One region of the Anaerobacillus sp. 1_MG-2023 genome, then DNA from elsewhere that is predicted to be linked to it. Evidence: riboswitches for the same ligand, from Rfam matches in the RefSeq annotation. Region 1 holds a riboswitch; each other region holds the start of a gene.
What was found. A riboswitch is a leader RNA that binds a small molecule or an ion and turns the genes downstream of it on or off. The one in region 1 is predicted to bind S-adenosylmethionine.

Region 1 (3,154 bases):
CTCTAGCGTGTTAGGAAACACAAGGACATCCGCACATCCACCCATTTTTGTATACGTATGTGCATTTAATGGCTCATTTATCTTCAGTTCCGCACTGGGTAAAATGGAGCGGAGTTCATTTAATACATTTTGATTATTCATAGGCTACCTCGCTTATAAAACAGTTCGTTTTCATTGTGGTTTGAGTTCAATAATGTTTCATGGACATATTCAAACACATTTAAAATAATAACACAACTACTTCATAAATATGATGTTTTTCATAAAAGAAGCCTTTAATTCGAAAAGAATGTTACTTGGAAAGCAACTTATATAGCGGAAAAATCAATTTCAGACATCGTGATTGGAAAAATGCTGTTATCCTATCAAATGCAAAAACCATTGTATTCGTTACTCTTCAACTGATACTGTTACTAATCATCGCCAACGTTATCAAAAATAATCAGTTTATAGAAAAAATGTAGTAGATATAATCTCCTATGTAAAAATGGCTTTAAATACTGTAGTACAGGTCTACAAATAGGTTTTTGGTAAAAAAACAACAACCGGAGAAATTAAGTTCTCCGGTTGTTGTTATAAATTAGGCCTTTGCTCTATAAGCCGTATTGTTATCTTTCAATGTCTCATCAGTTCCAAACAAAAAGTGCTTTTCCATATTTGGAGAATATACCGAGTTTACAGTTGTTCTGCCAACTGTTTCAGCCACCTCTCGCAGCATGCTTGGAGAAGCGCCGCAACAGAGTCCCAAGTAATTGACCCCAACCTGCTGTGCCTCCTTAGCCCATTCCGCTAGCTCATAACGGTTACAATAAAGCGGATCTAAAGAGGTTGGAAAGGTCGTCTCTGTTGGCAATGTACACGCACAGCCACCGTCTGGTAAGTTAAAGAATGTTGGGTGTTCTTCTGATGTACGATAAGGAATTGGAAGAGCTCCAACGTATCCGTTAACAGACTGTCTGATTTTTTCAATGTATGGTTGCATTGTAGCCGGACCTCTAAAACAGTTCATTCCAACAACTAGTGCTCCTTGTTCTTCTAACAAACGGCAAGCCTCTTCAACGGTATAGCCATCCCTTAAAATGTTCTCACTCATGAGTCCGAGTGTAATTACAGCTTGAAGATCCTGCTTTTGAATCTCTTCTAGCGCTATTTTTGCTTCTTCATAGTAGTAGAAAGTTTCCCCATTGATGAAATCAACGCCTTCTTCTTTGCTCCATTTCACCATTTCAGCAAAAATCGATCGAATTTGTTCCTTACTTTCCTCATCTTCAGGATCAAATAAGTTTGTATTTGAAATGTTTCCTGCGACTAGCGCTTCTTCTTCAGGGTGTTCTTTCGCAACTTCCTTAGCCAGGCGGATAGCTTGTCTATTGAGCGGTTCTAACAAATCTTCTTTTCCAATAATCCTCATTTTCTCTCGGTGACCATTATACGTAAAAGCAAGTACGACATCTGAACCTGCAAGCATATAATCACGATACGTTTGTTTTAGCGCTTCAGGATTGTCTAGGGCAACTTCAGGTACGAATGATCCTGCTTGTAAATAACCACGACGCTCTAATTCAAATAGATAACCTTCCCCGCAAATAACTGGACCATCTTGCAATCGTTCTTCAAGTGTTCTTTTCATGTGTAACAGCTCCTTTTCTGGATAAAATAAAAAACCCTCTTCTTAAACAATAAGAAGAGGGTTTGCTAACATAATCCTCCTCTTATCTTCCAGGTGATATCACCTGTAGGATTTGGCACCAGCTTCAACCGTAGTTGAAAGGTTGCCGGGCATCATAGGGCCTATTCCCTCCGCCGCTCTTGATAAGAGTGTTGATTTAATTTTTGAACATGTGTGAAATTATAGACCGGTTAACTGGAAATGTCAATCACTTATCTGATAATTATGAAATGTTAAGATGATCTCTTGCTTTTCAGTCGATAGATGCGATCTTCACGCCCTATCGGCTCGACTGACATTGATCCAGATGCAACAAATGAATCGAGGTAGGTACAAACAGCAAAATAAATTTTTGGTTTCTTTGTGGAGTATCTCTTGTCTTGTACCTTTCCTTCCTTAATCAAAAGCTCACAAATCATCAGAGCACTTTCCATACCTTGCTGAATATAGGAGTCTACCGCTTCCTGTGTTGTAAATGAAAGGTCTCCTACAAAATAGGTTTCCTTAGGTTTCTCGCTTGTCTTTTCTTGTAAAGGTTCTTGAACATCTTCCGCGAACAAATCAAAAGAACCTTGTAATTCCTCTTCTGATTTCGGTTCTTCCTGGTTGCTTTTCGGGTTGACTACTTGTTCTACAGTGTTGCTCCCTCTTTGAAAAGCTTCTTGGTCTTCACGATAAGATCTGATTAAACTGTTTAGCCTTTTTTCTTGTAGATCTAGTAATGGAAGATTTAATGAAAGTGGCTGTTCAATGTCTTGTGGAAGGTTCAATCCTTCAGGAATGTCGTATGTAGGATAGCCGTTCTGTCTTTTCAACAGTAGCTCATCCAACTCATAATCTATTTCCATAAATCCCTTCACAACTTCTCTCACAATGGAAGCGGGTAATCCGGTATGCTCTTCGAAATGATTTATCCCGAAACGCCGTGTTTTTCCTGTTTTTGCATGTCGAACAACATACTGATACCGTAAAGAGCGACCGCACTCACATTTTAAATCATCTGAAACGAAGCCCGCATCGATGTAATCTTCTAGTATCCAATCATCAAGCAGCATCCTGATTTCTTCATCCGTTGCCCCACTTGGAATCATCCGCCCTTTACTTCTAGCTATGACATTCGCAAAAGCCGTTTTTTTACCGCGTTTAAGAAAATTCATTACATACGTTTGTTGCTCATTTGTCAGATCTGAAAAAAGCTCATCTCTTTGGGTGCTTGTCAGGCTTTGTGTCATATAAATCCCTTTCTGTACGATAGTAATTCCATTATATCAGTAAATATTCTACTATTGTTTGCATCGGATAAATTCTTAAAATAAGAAACGCCAATTCTGATGAATTGGCGTGAATTCGTTCTTAACGATGGCGGCCGTGCTCGCCCTTATGATTATGATGATGCTTTTCTTTTTTCTGTTTCGTTAAGTCGAGTGTATATTTAGCGAAACCATTTTCTGTTTCATCAACAAAATGAATCGTTTGAATGCTTTC
Region 2 (3,154 bases), on a different contig from region 1:
ATTGCTTTAATAGGTCATTCTCGCGGTGGTCAAGCTGCCATTTTAGCAGCAAAATTCAATGACCTTGATCGTTATCCAAATAACGGGAACATGACTTTTGATTTCCATTATAATATTGAATCTGTTATCGCACTTGCACCGACGGATTATCAAACACTTTCAGATCGAAAAATCGAAGTGGATGATGTCAATTATTTATTGCTTCAAGGTTCTTATGATAGTGATTTATCGGAATTCGAAGGCGACCGACAGTATAATGGGATTGATTTAACTGGCAGAAAAGAAGCTATGAAAGCAGCCCTTTATATTGATCGCGCCAATCACGGACAATTTAACACAACGTGGGGAGAAAACGATACGTATTTCCCTTTCACGCTTTTATTAAATAAAGAGCCTCTTCTTAAAGGCACTGAACAACGACAAATAGCCCGCACATATGTTGCTGGATTTCTTGAAGCGACGCTTCATCAAAATGAGTCTTATCAACCGATGTTTGAGGATTATCGCTATGCTCTCGAATGGCTACCTGATACAACATACATAAGTAAATACGAAGATCCTTCGTATCATATCTATAGCACTTTTGAGGAGGACGTTGATGTCACAACAACAACTTCTCCTTATATCACCATAGAGGCTAATAGCTTGCTGCAATGGTATGAAGGAGAGCTTGAATTTCGACGCGATAAAGAAAGAGGTACTCATGGGGTCTTTTTGAAATGGGATCATTCCTATTCAAAGAACGGCACGTACAAATTAAATTTCAAGAAAGCCCTTCAGGATCCATTTGCTTATACAATGAACAGTTCATTAACATTCACAGCAGCAAACCTTTCAAATCCATCTGACCAGCAACCTGTTGATTTCACAATCACGGCTAGTTCAGATAACGGAGCGTCCGCTAGTGTTAAGCTGAGTGACGTCATGCAGTTGCAAGGTGTTCTTCCTATTCTACACACAAAAACAAAATACTTCGAAGAAGGACGTTATGGTGAACCTACTGAACCGGTTCTCCAAACCTTTAATATCCCGATGCAGCAATTCTTAGAAGCAAACGATGCCTTTAATCCGAAGAAGATGAATGCTCTTACATTTGAATTTAATGAATCAGAGAAAGGAAAAGTCTATATTGACCAAATAGGTGTCAATCAAGGTGATTAACTAAAAAAGGCCTTCCCTCATGACGATGAGGGATGGCCTTTTTCTATTATGAAATTTTGCAAGAAGACTGTCCACGCTTTGCAAGATAGCTTTGATGATATTCATCTGCTCGATAGAATGAAGTGATTGGTACAATTTGCGTCACAACTGGTTTTTTGAAGCGTCCGGATCGCTCGAGTTTTTCTTTCGCAATCAATGCTATTTCTGCCTGCTCATTTGAATGGTAAAAAATCGCTGAGCGGTAGCGTGTTCCGACATCTTCTCCTTGTTTATTTAAAGAGGTTGGATTATGATTTTCAAAGAAAACTTCTATAAGTTCTTCATAAGTAATGAGCGAAGGATCATATTCAACTTGGACAGATTCGGCATGGCCTGTTAATTCAGAATAAACATCTTCATAAGTTGGATTAATCGTCTCTCCTCCTGTAAACCCTGCTGAAGTTGAAATAACACCGTTCAATTGTTGAAATAGCGCTTCTACTCCCCAAAAGCACCCTGCTGCAAATGTTGCTTGTTCCACTGTGACCACTCCGTTTCCTTTTCTCTGTATGGTTTTATTTGATCGAGCATATATGTTTTCTAATTCATTTAGTGATAACATATAAAGTTGCTTTTCACCCTTCTTATATATCCCTTGTGAGAGAAGGGTCTTAATAAGCTGTTGTTTTCTTGCTTCGTTATCCATTAGTGTATGCAACATCAGTCTCTCCCTCTACTAAAACATATTTCCAAATGAGGGTGCATAAAAAAACCCTCATCTGCTCGAACAGAAGAGGGTTTGGATAGACCGAGCCTCTTCTCATTTTTCGACTTTCGTCGCAGGAATTAGCACGGTTCCAATTGAACACAAGTTCATAGGTCCGTTGCCGAGGTATCTAAGGGCCAGTCCCTCCACCTCTCTGAATAAGAAGATCCTTTAAACAAAGGATTATTAAGTTAGTCCCAATAATAAATGGTTTTAAAACGGATGTCAATACAAAAGTACTCATAAAAATAATTATATTACAAAAGAGATAACAAAGTAGCCAGCTGCAGCTAATCCCGCCGCTAATAAAGCTGGGCCAAGCTTAAATTTCGCATATGTCATAGGATTCAACTGCAAGATCCTCGCAACTGTATTCGTATTGTCACTTAGCGGAGAAGCAAATGCGCCAAATGTCCCACTCGCAAACACAGCTCCAATGACAACAGGGAGATCTGCTCCTGTAGAATACCCTAATGAAATACCAAGCGGCATTAAAATTCCCCATGTGCCCCATGATGAGCCAATAAAGTATGAAATAAACGCACCAACGAGAAATAAGACTGGTGGTACAAATAAAGTAGGAATCCAATCAAGGTTTGAGGTAACAATAGATGAGAAGCCAAGAGCTTCTGTTGAAGCTGCTAAGCCCCAAACAACAGTAAGCAAGACGATGACCGGCATCATCTCATTACCCCCTTCGATAAAATAAGTAACAAGGTCCTTTAAAGAAAAACGTTGAAATAAATAGAAAACGAACGTTAAAAGTACTGTAGTGAGAAGGGCAAAGACCATCGCGTCGAGCACATCTGCTTCAATAAACGCCTTGATTAAAGAAGTAAACCCCTTCTGATAACCACTCCAATATGTGAGAAGAAGTGTTAGGAGAATAACTCCTCCAAGAGGTATTAATAAATTCATCGGTTTCGTAGGAAGATCCTTCGCCACTGCTGGATGACAATCTTCCCATTGATCATCAAGCTTTTTTTCCACATTACCTGCGTCTGTAGCTGGCGTTTTTCGATGATGGAAAAAACTCAAATAAAAGCCAATCAATAAAATACTAATCGAAAAAAAGTTATAAGGGATACTTTGAAGGAAGTAACGATAGCCATCTCCTTCAATACCTTCCGCCTTAAGTGAAAGCTGCACAACAGATGACATATAGCCGACAAAAGCGGTAGCAATTGGCATTAAGACAATGACTGGTGTTGCTGTCGTTTCTATCACAAATCCAAGCTCCTGAGGAGT
Region 3 (3,154 bases), on a different contig from region 1:
TTTTTGTATAATCCAATTGATGAATAATCCAATAAATGACACGCCAAAGAAGATATAAGTATTACCAAATAATAAAAAAAAAGGAAGAATTGCAACAAATATAATTCCAAACAAATCTGCACGCTTTAATTTCCCAACTTCCGAATAATCGTTAATAACTTTCAAACGTTTCCCCATTTTCCATCACCTATTCTATTATTTCGCATTCCTCTTAAAATGCTCATGCAATCGATATTCCCATATCTCTTTCATCCATTTATAAAGAACCTCATTCTCTTCCTGTTCCACTACTAAATCAAACGAAAAAGCCCCATCTTCAAATACAACCAAGCCTGAAATCATCGGGACGGTTCTATCGATCCCATCTCTAAAATAAAAGGAGCATCAATTATACTAATAATTAATGCTCCTCTACCTTTTTTCGAAATATCGCATCATAAGAACCGTCCCGGCGAAGCGATTAGACTCTTATTCACCAACCATACCGTCGTTATCATTATCACGCATATAAGGATATAACCAATGATCACTCATGATCGGCATACTATAACCTGCTGCCTCTGCTTCTTTAATCGTCACTTGTCCATTACCATTTGTATCAATACTAGAAATATCACCCTCTGTGTCTGAAGGCGTTGAATCGTCAGGCTCGCTCTCAGTTAATCCGAGTGATGCGTTGACTTCATCAGGGTTCACATTATCAAATGTATCAACGATCTCATTTCCGTTCAAAGTATACGTGTACTGATAACTTGAAGGTATCTGCTTTTCCGTATCCGAATAGGTGATAATGGCTTCGAAATCCGTAGCTTCACCTGCGCTACGGATCGCGTCTTCCATATAAGCTTGATCACCATGTCGGTTAAGTGTACTCTCTTGTGGGGTAATGTTATAAGCATTCGATACCCCTCCGAGAGAATCAGCAATAATATGTCCTTCGTCTAACACGTCACTTTCGACGCCCGGAACCTTTGCCTCATCAGAATAGTACCTGCCAGACGATAATACAGGTTCGTTACCATCATCTTGTAGAATGATTTCGTCAGCAACGACACGTACGAGTTGTCCGTATTCATTCGTAAATGCCCAATATTCACGGTCACCGTACCCAATATCAACGACGACGTTAGGTTCTCGATGTCCAGACAAATCTCCACCATCAACTTCAATAAGTTCGTATCCTGAGAACTGTTCATCTTCTGTTGGGTCTGGTGTTTCCTCTTCTACTGGCTCATCAACAACCGTAGTGTTCGATTCTTCTTTTTCACTATTTTCATTTGTTTCAACTGTACTTACTTCTTGTGTATTTGTTTCTGCATCTTTATTGGATGCCTTTTCTAAATTGGTACAACCAACTATAAAAATGATCGTTAAAAATAAGATGAAATAGTTCATTTTCGTTTTCATATTAGAACGCTCCTATAATAGGGAAATTTCGTAATGTTAAAAAAATCAAAAGAAAGAGTAAAAATGGAACCATAATTTCTTCTAACACTTTTATTATCCATTACTTTAATAGTTTAATTTTACCACATTAAATAACTTCAAAAGCATTCAGAAAAAATACACTATTCATTTCAAAAATAATTTTACCGCTTATTCTTAAAAGCATCCAAGTCTAATCCCCAAACATCCACGATTTCGAATCATCAAAATGAATTAGCAAAATCCTCTTCCATCAACATTGGCTCACATCACACTCTCAATATAATCCCCATTTCCTCTCACAATTTGAAGCCCCTGCTTCTCTAATTCCAGCCACAAATATCGATCCAGCGCATAAGGGGATTTCTGTTGTAGCGAAAGCAATGCAACCTCCGTAAGCAACAGTTCATAAGAGCGGTTTTCCTTTTTAACAGTGACCTCGTAGTCGATCATCTTCATCACGATCACTTCATACGCTTCATTCCACTCCTTCAGTTGACGTTCCATGACTTCTGCCACGTGTAATAAAAAACTTTCACCATCATAACTTTTCGCCATGACGCTTCGTGCAAATCGATTTACGTTCACAAACTCATCCCCCTTATCCTTATAAACAAGGTATTCAACAAATGAACAAAAAAGGCCCTTCATCGCAAATGAATGCAACAAAGAGCCTCCGCTATCCGTGCGTTATCATTCAAAGCCATGCTTTGCAGGTTGGAGCACCTTACCGCCTGGCAGGTTGCTGTGAAGTCAAAGAGCCCGTACTCTCGTTCACTCGTGATAACCTTATTTAGTTGGTATTAGTTTACTTAATAATGTAATAAGTGTCAAAAAAGACGTTCGAAGATATCTAAAAAAAATCCATACACGCAAGTAGATAAGTTGTCACGATATATTAGATTTAAAATCTATTAATTATTTCCAGCAATCGCTCGTGAATCTTCCTCCACTCCATATTCAAATCGACCGTACAAACCTGAACTCGGTGACCCTGAATTTGATAATTCAAATCCAAGGTATGATTCACCTCTGGATATAAAAGCATACCCATAGTTGGAAGCGAACTTTGCTGATTATTTAAATAAGCATAAAGCTGATAAAGATTACCGCTATGAACTTTTTGAGAACCATAATTAGAAGTCAGCGTATGCTGATAGTATTTCGTATCAATTATGATTTTTATCTCATTATTTTTCAATGTAATATCCGTTTGCATTCGTGGAAGATACTTATCATTATTTCCTTCAGCCTGCCAATAGATTGTTTCACGACTAACTTGATAAAAGGGTAATTCATTTCGATAAAAGTTCCTAACGAAATTCTCAAATAGCATCGACATTTCCCTTGGATCACGATAGAAATCTGCAAATTGACTTGTTTGACCCTCTTCATTTAATAGGCTTGAATCCATAAGAAATTGACAAATATTAAGAACAAATCGATAATGCCGATTGCTTCGATGTAGCTTAATATTCTTAAAAAGATCACGATTCAGCTTAATAGGCGTCACTTCATGAAAATAACTCGTTAATTTGCTAACTTTTTTGCGTAAATCATCGTCCAACTCTTTCAACTTCACTAATTGCAGAAGTGTTGCTTTAATCAATTGATTATGAAGAATATCATGGCTCATTTCTTCATAAAGAATATGCATCTTACCGCGCTTGAACGAAGTTGTTGCGATTGATTCGCTGAATAGTACTTTTCCTCTTAAAGTCGATGCTTC
Region 4 (3,154 bases), on a different contig from region 1:
CCTTTCGAGTTATAAATAAGGAACTTCAATCAAAATTGCCATTCCCTGTCCACCACCACCGCAAAGGGAAGCGATGCCTTTTCCACCACCCCGCCGTTTCAGTTCGTGGGCAAGTGTCAAAACCAGCCGGAATCCTGTGCCACCTAATGGGTGACCAAGAGCGATGGCACCACCGTTGACATTGACACGATCATAATCGATGCCAAGATCACGGCAGCTTGCGATGACGACACTGGCAAATGCTTCATTGATTTCAAATAGATCAATATCATCTGTAGTCAAAAGGTGTCTATCTAATAGTTCTTTGATCGCTTGCGATGGTTTTGTTTGTAAGCTCGGATCTGGCCCTGCAATTTCTGACCAACTGATTACTTCCGCCAGCGGCTCCTGGCCGAGTGATTCCGCTTTCTCTTTTGTGGTCACGATGCCAATGCTCGCTCCGTCCGTCATCTGAGATGCATTCCCTGCTGTAATCGTGCCTTCGTTTGAAAAGGCGGGAGAAAGGCTGGCTAACTTTTCTGCTGTCGTTCCTTTACGGATGCCTTCATCTTCTGCAAGTAGACCGGAAATAGGATCTATTTCTGGTTGGAAAAATCCCTTTTCCTGAGCATTAGATGCTCGATGCTGGGAAAGAGCTGCATACTCATCTTGTTCCGCGCGACTTATTTCGAAGGATCGGTTTTTCTCATCCGTAAGAGCTCCCATCGAAACATCACTCAAAGCGCACCACAAACCGTCGTTCAGTAACGTATCTCTAAGCAGGGCATGACTAAGGCCTGAAGAAGCACGCACAGGAGCGGTATGAGGAGCGTTCGTCATCGAGTCAAAACCGCCGACAATGTATAATTCACCTTCATTGAAATGCATTCTCCGGGAGGCATCCGCAATTGTAGCGATTCCGCCTAAACAAACATTGTTCAATGTGATGGCGGGTGTACCGATATCGACTCCTGCCTGATAAGCAACTTGTCTGGCAGGATTTTGCCCGCCCCCAGCCTGGATCACTTGTGCCAGCAGTACGCCATCCGCCTGTTTTGCAACCGGGTTTTTTTCTAACAGAGCGCTTAGCGCATTCGTACCAAGCTCTGCTGCTGATAGCTTTTTCAATGCTCCTTTCCATTTTCCGAATGGGGTACGGATTCCATCTAACAGAACGGTTTTCATATATGTAACAACTCCTTTTTTCAAATAGAACGAGCCCTCTTCACTAAAAAACAAGAAGAGGGCTCTTAGCTCTTCTTATCTTTCAGGATTATCTCCTGCAGGAATTAGCACCTTATCAAGCGCATGCTTGATGGTTGCCGGGCGTCAACGGGCCAGTCCCTCTGCCTCTCTGGATAAGAATGATTATTCAATTGGAAAATATAAAACCTCTCTATCAGTGAAATAGAGAGGTTAAGAGATTTAGGATTCTCTTATCTTCCTGAGCATTAACTCAGTAGGATTTGGCACCATGCTAGGAGTATAGCGGTTGCCGGGTTTCACAGGGCCAGTCCCTCCACCTCTCTGGATAAGAATGTTATTTCGTTGTTTAATTAAGTGTCATGTTAGCAAGGTGAAGGATTTCTGTCAATATATTTGATGAAAAAGTTAGAAAATTTATTTTATTTTGATTGGTTTGACAATCTTCTATAGAAATGTTCTGGTGCCTACCTTCATAGCCGTCAATGTAAGAGGAAAGTTTAAGACAAAGTATTATTTACAATTATAATAAAAGCGGTCTAATTCGTTGTGTTTAATTTTTACCAGTTGGGGACATGTATGAATAAGCATACTGTATCTCTTTTATTTTTCTCTGAACTTAAGCAGCTTTCTTTAATGTTTTTTATACGTTAATTGAATGGTGTTAAAGGCGGTGGGCGGGCCATATCGGTGTTAGGAAGTTGTTGAATGGAAAGAGAGGGGTGTTTACTAGAAAAAACTCGAAAATAATCAAGTATGGCTATTTATCGTGATGTTGGTTATGGCGGCCATTTGGATTTCTCATGCCTGGATATGCTGGAAATTTAGGATCGATCATGTCTATCATTATCGCTAAATTGATGTATAGTATGTTTTCTAAGACTCTATTTACATCATTAAAAGAAGCGTTTTCGCCTTATTACTACAAATCGTAGCGAAAAGGAGAGCCTTAGGAAATTATCTATGTTGATGACTCGAATGATCTATGTCACCTTTAAAATAAATGATTCATTCGGAAAGATGCTTTGGGTCAGAGGATTAATAACTTACTTTGTCACAGGGTTCGCTTGTGCCTTAGTGTATTTTCTATAATCCATTTTAAAGGTTGATCAGCATCAAATATTAGAAGCATAACGGTATTCCATAATCTCGGAACAATTCTGTAATATCATATCAGGGTATGTTAAAGAATGATCTTGATTAATAGGGCGTGATTCCGTACTACGGAATTACGTCTTTTTCTTTAAAGTAAAGGTTGAGTAAGTGAGTGGGTTTTGAAATAATTGGAACAATGTTGAACTGGAAAGGGAGGGAATACCTTGGAAATAAGACTCGAGTCAATCGCTGGCGTGTTAAACGATTTGAATGGAACATTAAGTGTAACTAATATTTTGCTAGGCATAATAACAGTTATCCTTGCATCACAATTGTTTATCACCTTACGGAATAATAGAAAAAAATAACCAAAGGATATTCTAGTGTTTATTACTTCATTGAGTATTCAGCTATATCGGAGGAATTGTTTAATAGAGCATTAGCCCTTTATTACATAAGCAAAAGTAGTATCAGTGGTTTAACCTATTTAACTGACAGGGCAGTAATCTTTAATAAGTAAAATGGGTTATCATTTAAGTGAATATATAAGGAGGTATAGTAATGTGGGCAATATTAGGGGTCATTGCCGTAGTAGTAACTGTTATAAACCTTTCTTTGTATGCAGCAGGAAAGGATTATAAGCTTGCTATGGCGATGGCATTATCATTTACAGCATTAACAATTTGTGCAGATTACAGTTATCTAAATGGGTGGATAAAAGCAGAAGATTGGGCGGCTTTATCGGATGTAGTACCTGGTATGGCAAGGGCATTTTGGTTATTGACAATTGTTTCTATCTCACTAAATATAGCACCTATATTTTTAGAACGAATACGTAAGAAATAATGACTTAATATGACATCATACAATCAATATT

Region 2: linked by a shared signal. The riboswitch ahead of msrA (peptide-methionine (S)-S-oxide reductase MsrA) and the one ahead of Q4550_RS13335 (homocysteine S-methyltransferase family protein) in region 1 are both predicted to bind S-adenosylmethionine.
Region 3: linked by a shared signal. The riboswitch ahead of Q4550_RS01245 (hypothetical protein) and the one ahead of Q4550_RS13335 (homocysteine S-methyltransferase family protein) in region 1 are both predicted to bind S-adenosylmethionine.
Region 4: linked by a shared signal. The riboswitch ahead of Q4550_RS06335 (acetyl-CoA C-acyltransferase) and the one ahead of Q4550_RS13335 (homocysteine S-methyltransferase family protein) in region 1 are both predicted to bind S-adenosylmethionine.

What each region holds. Positions count from the first base shown of each region.
Region 1 covers NZ_JAUORD010000007.1:86,867-90,020, reverse strand. The annotation lists gene murB (UDP-N-acetylmuramate dehydrogenase) at 1-141, opposite strand, end outside; gene Q4550_RS13335 (homocysteine S-methyltransferase family protein) at 581-1,630, opposite strand; SAM riboswitch class I at 1,710-1,819, opposite strand; gene Q4550_RS13330 (DUF3895 domain-containing protein) at 1,903-2,901, opposite strand; gene Q4550_RS13325 (bifunctional 2',3'-cyclic-nucleotide 2'-phosphodiesterase/3'-nucleotidase) at 3,023-3,154, opposite strand, start outside.
Region 2 covers NZ_JAUORD010000003.1:337,929-341,082, reverse strand. The annotation lists gene Q4550_RS08145 (hypothetical protein) at 1-1,161, shown strand, start outside; gene msrA (peptide-methionine (S)-S-oxide reductase MsrA) at 1,208-1,861, opposite strand; SAM riboswitch class I at 1,958-2,071, opposite strand; gene Q4550_RS08135 (Na+/H+ antiporter NhaC family protein) at 2,159-3,154, opposite strand, start outside.
Region 3 covers NZ_JAUORD010000001.1:227,995-231,148, forward strand. The annotation lists gene Q4550_RS01235 (hypothetical protein) at 1-177, opposite strand, end outside; gene Q4550_RS01240 (DNA/RNA non-specific endonuclease) at 469-1,407, opposite strand; gene Q4550_RS01245 (hypothetical protein) at 1,690-2,013, opposite strand; SAM riboswitch class I at 2,113-2,215, opposite strand; gene mcrC (5-methylcytosine-specific restriction endonuclease system specificity protein McrC) at 2,330-3,154, opposite strand, start outside.
Region 4 covers NZ_JAUORD010000002.1:481,223-484,376, forward strand. The annotation lists gene Q4550_RS06335 (acetyl-CoA C-acyltransferase) at 10-1,164, opposite strand; SAM riboswitch class I at 1,237-1,344, opposite strand; SAM riboswitch class I at 1,413-1,517, opposite strand; gene Q4550_RS06340 (hypothetical protein) at 2,839-3,123, shown strand.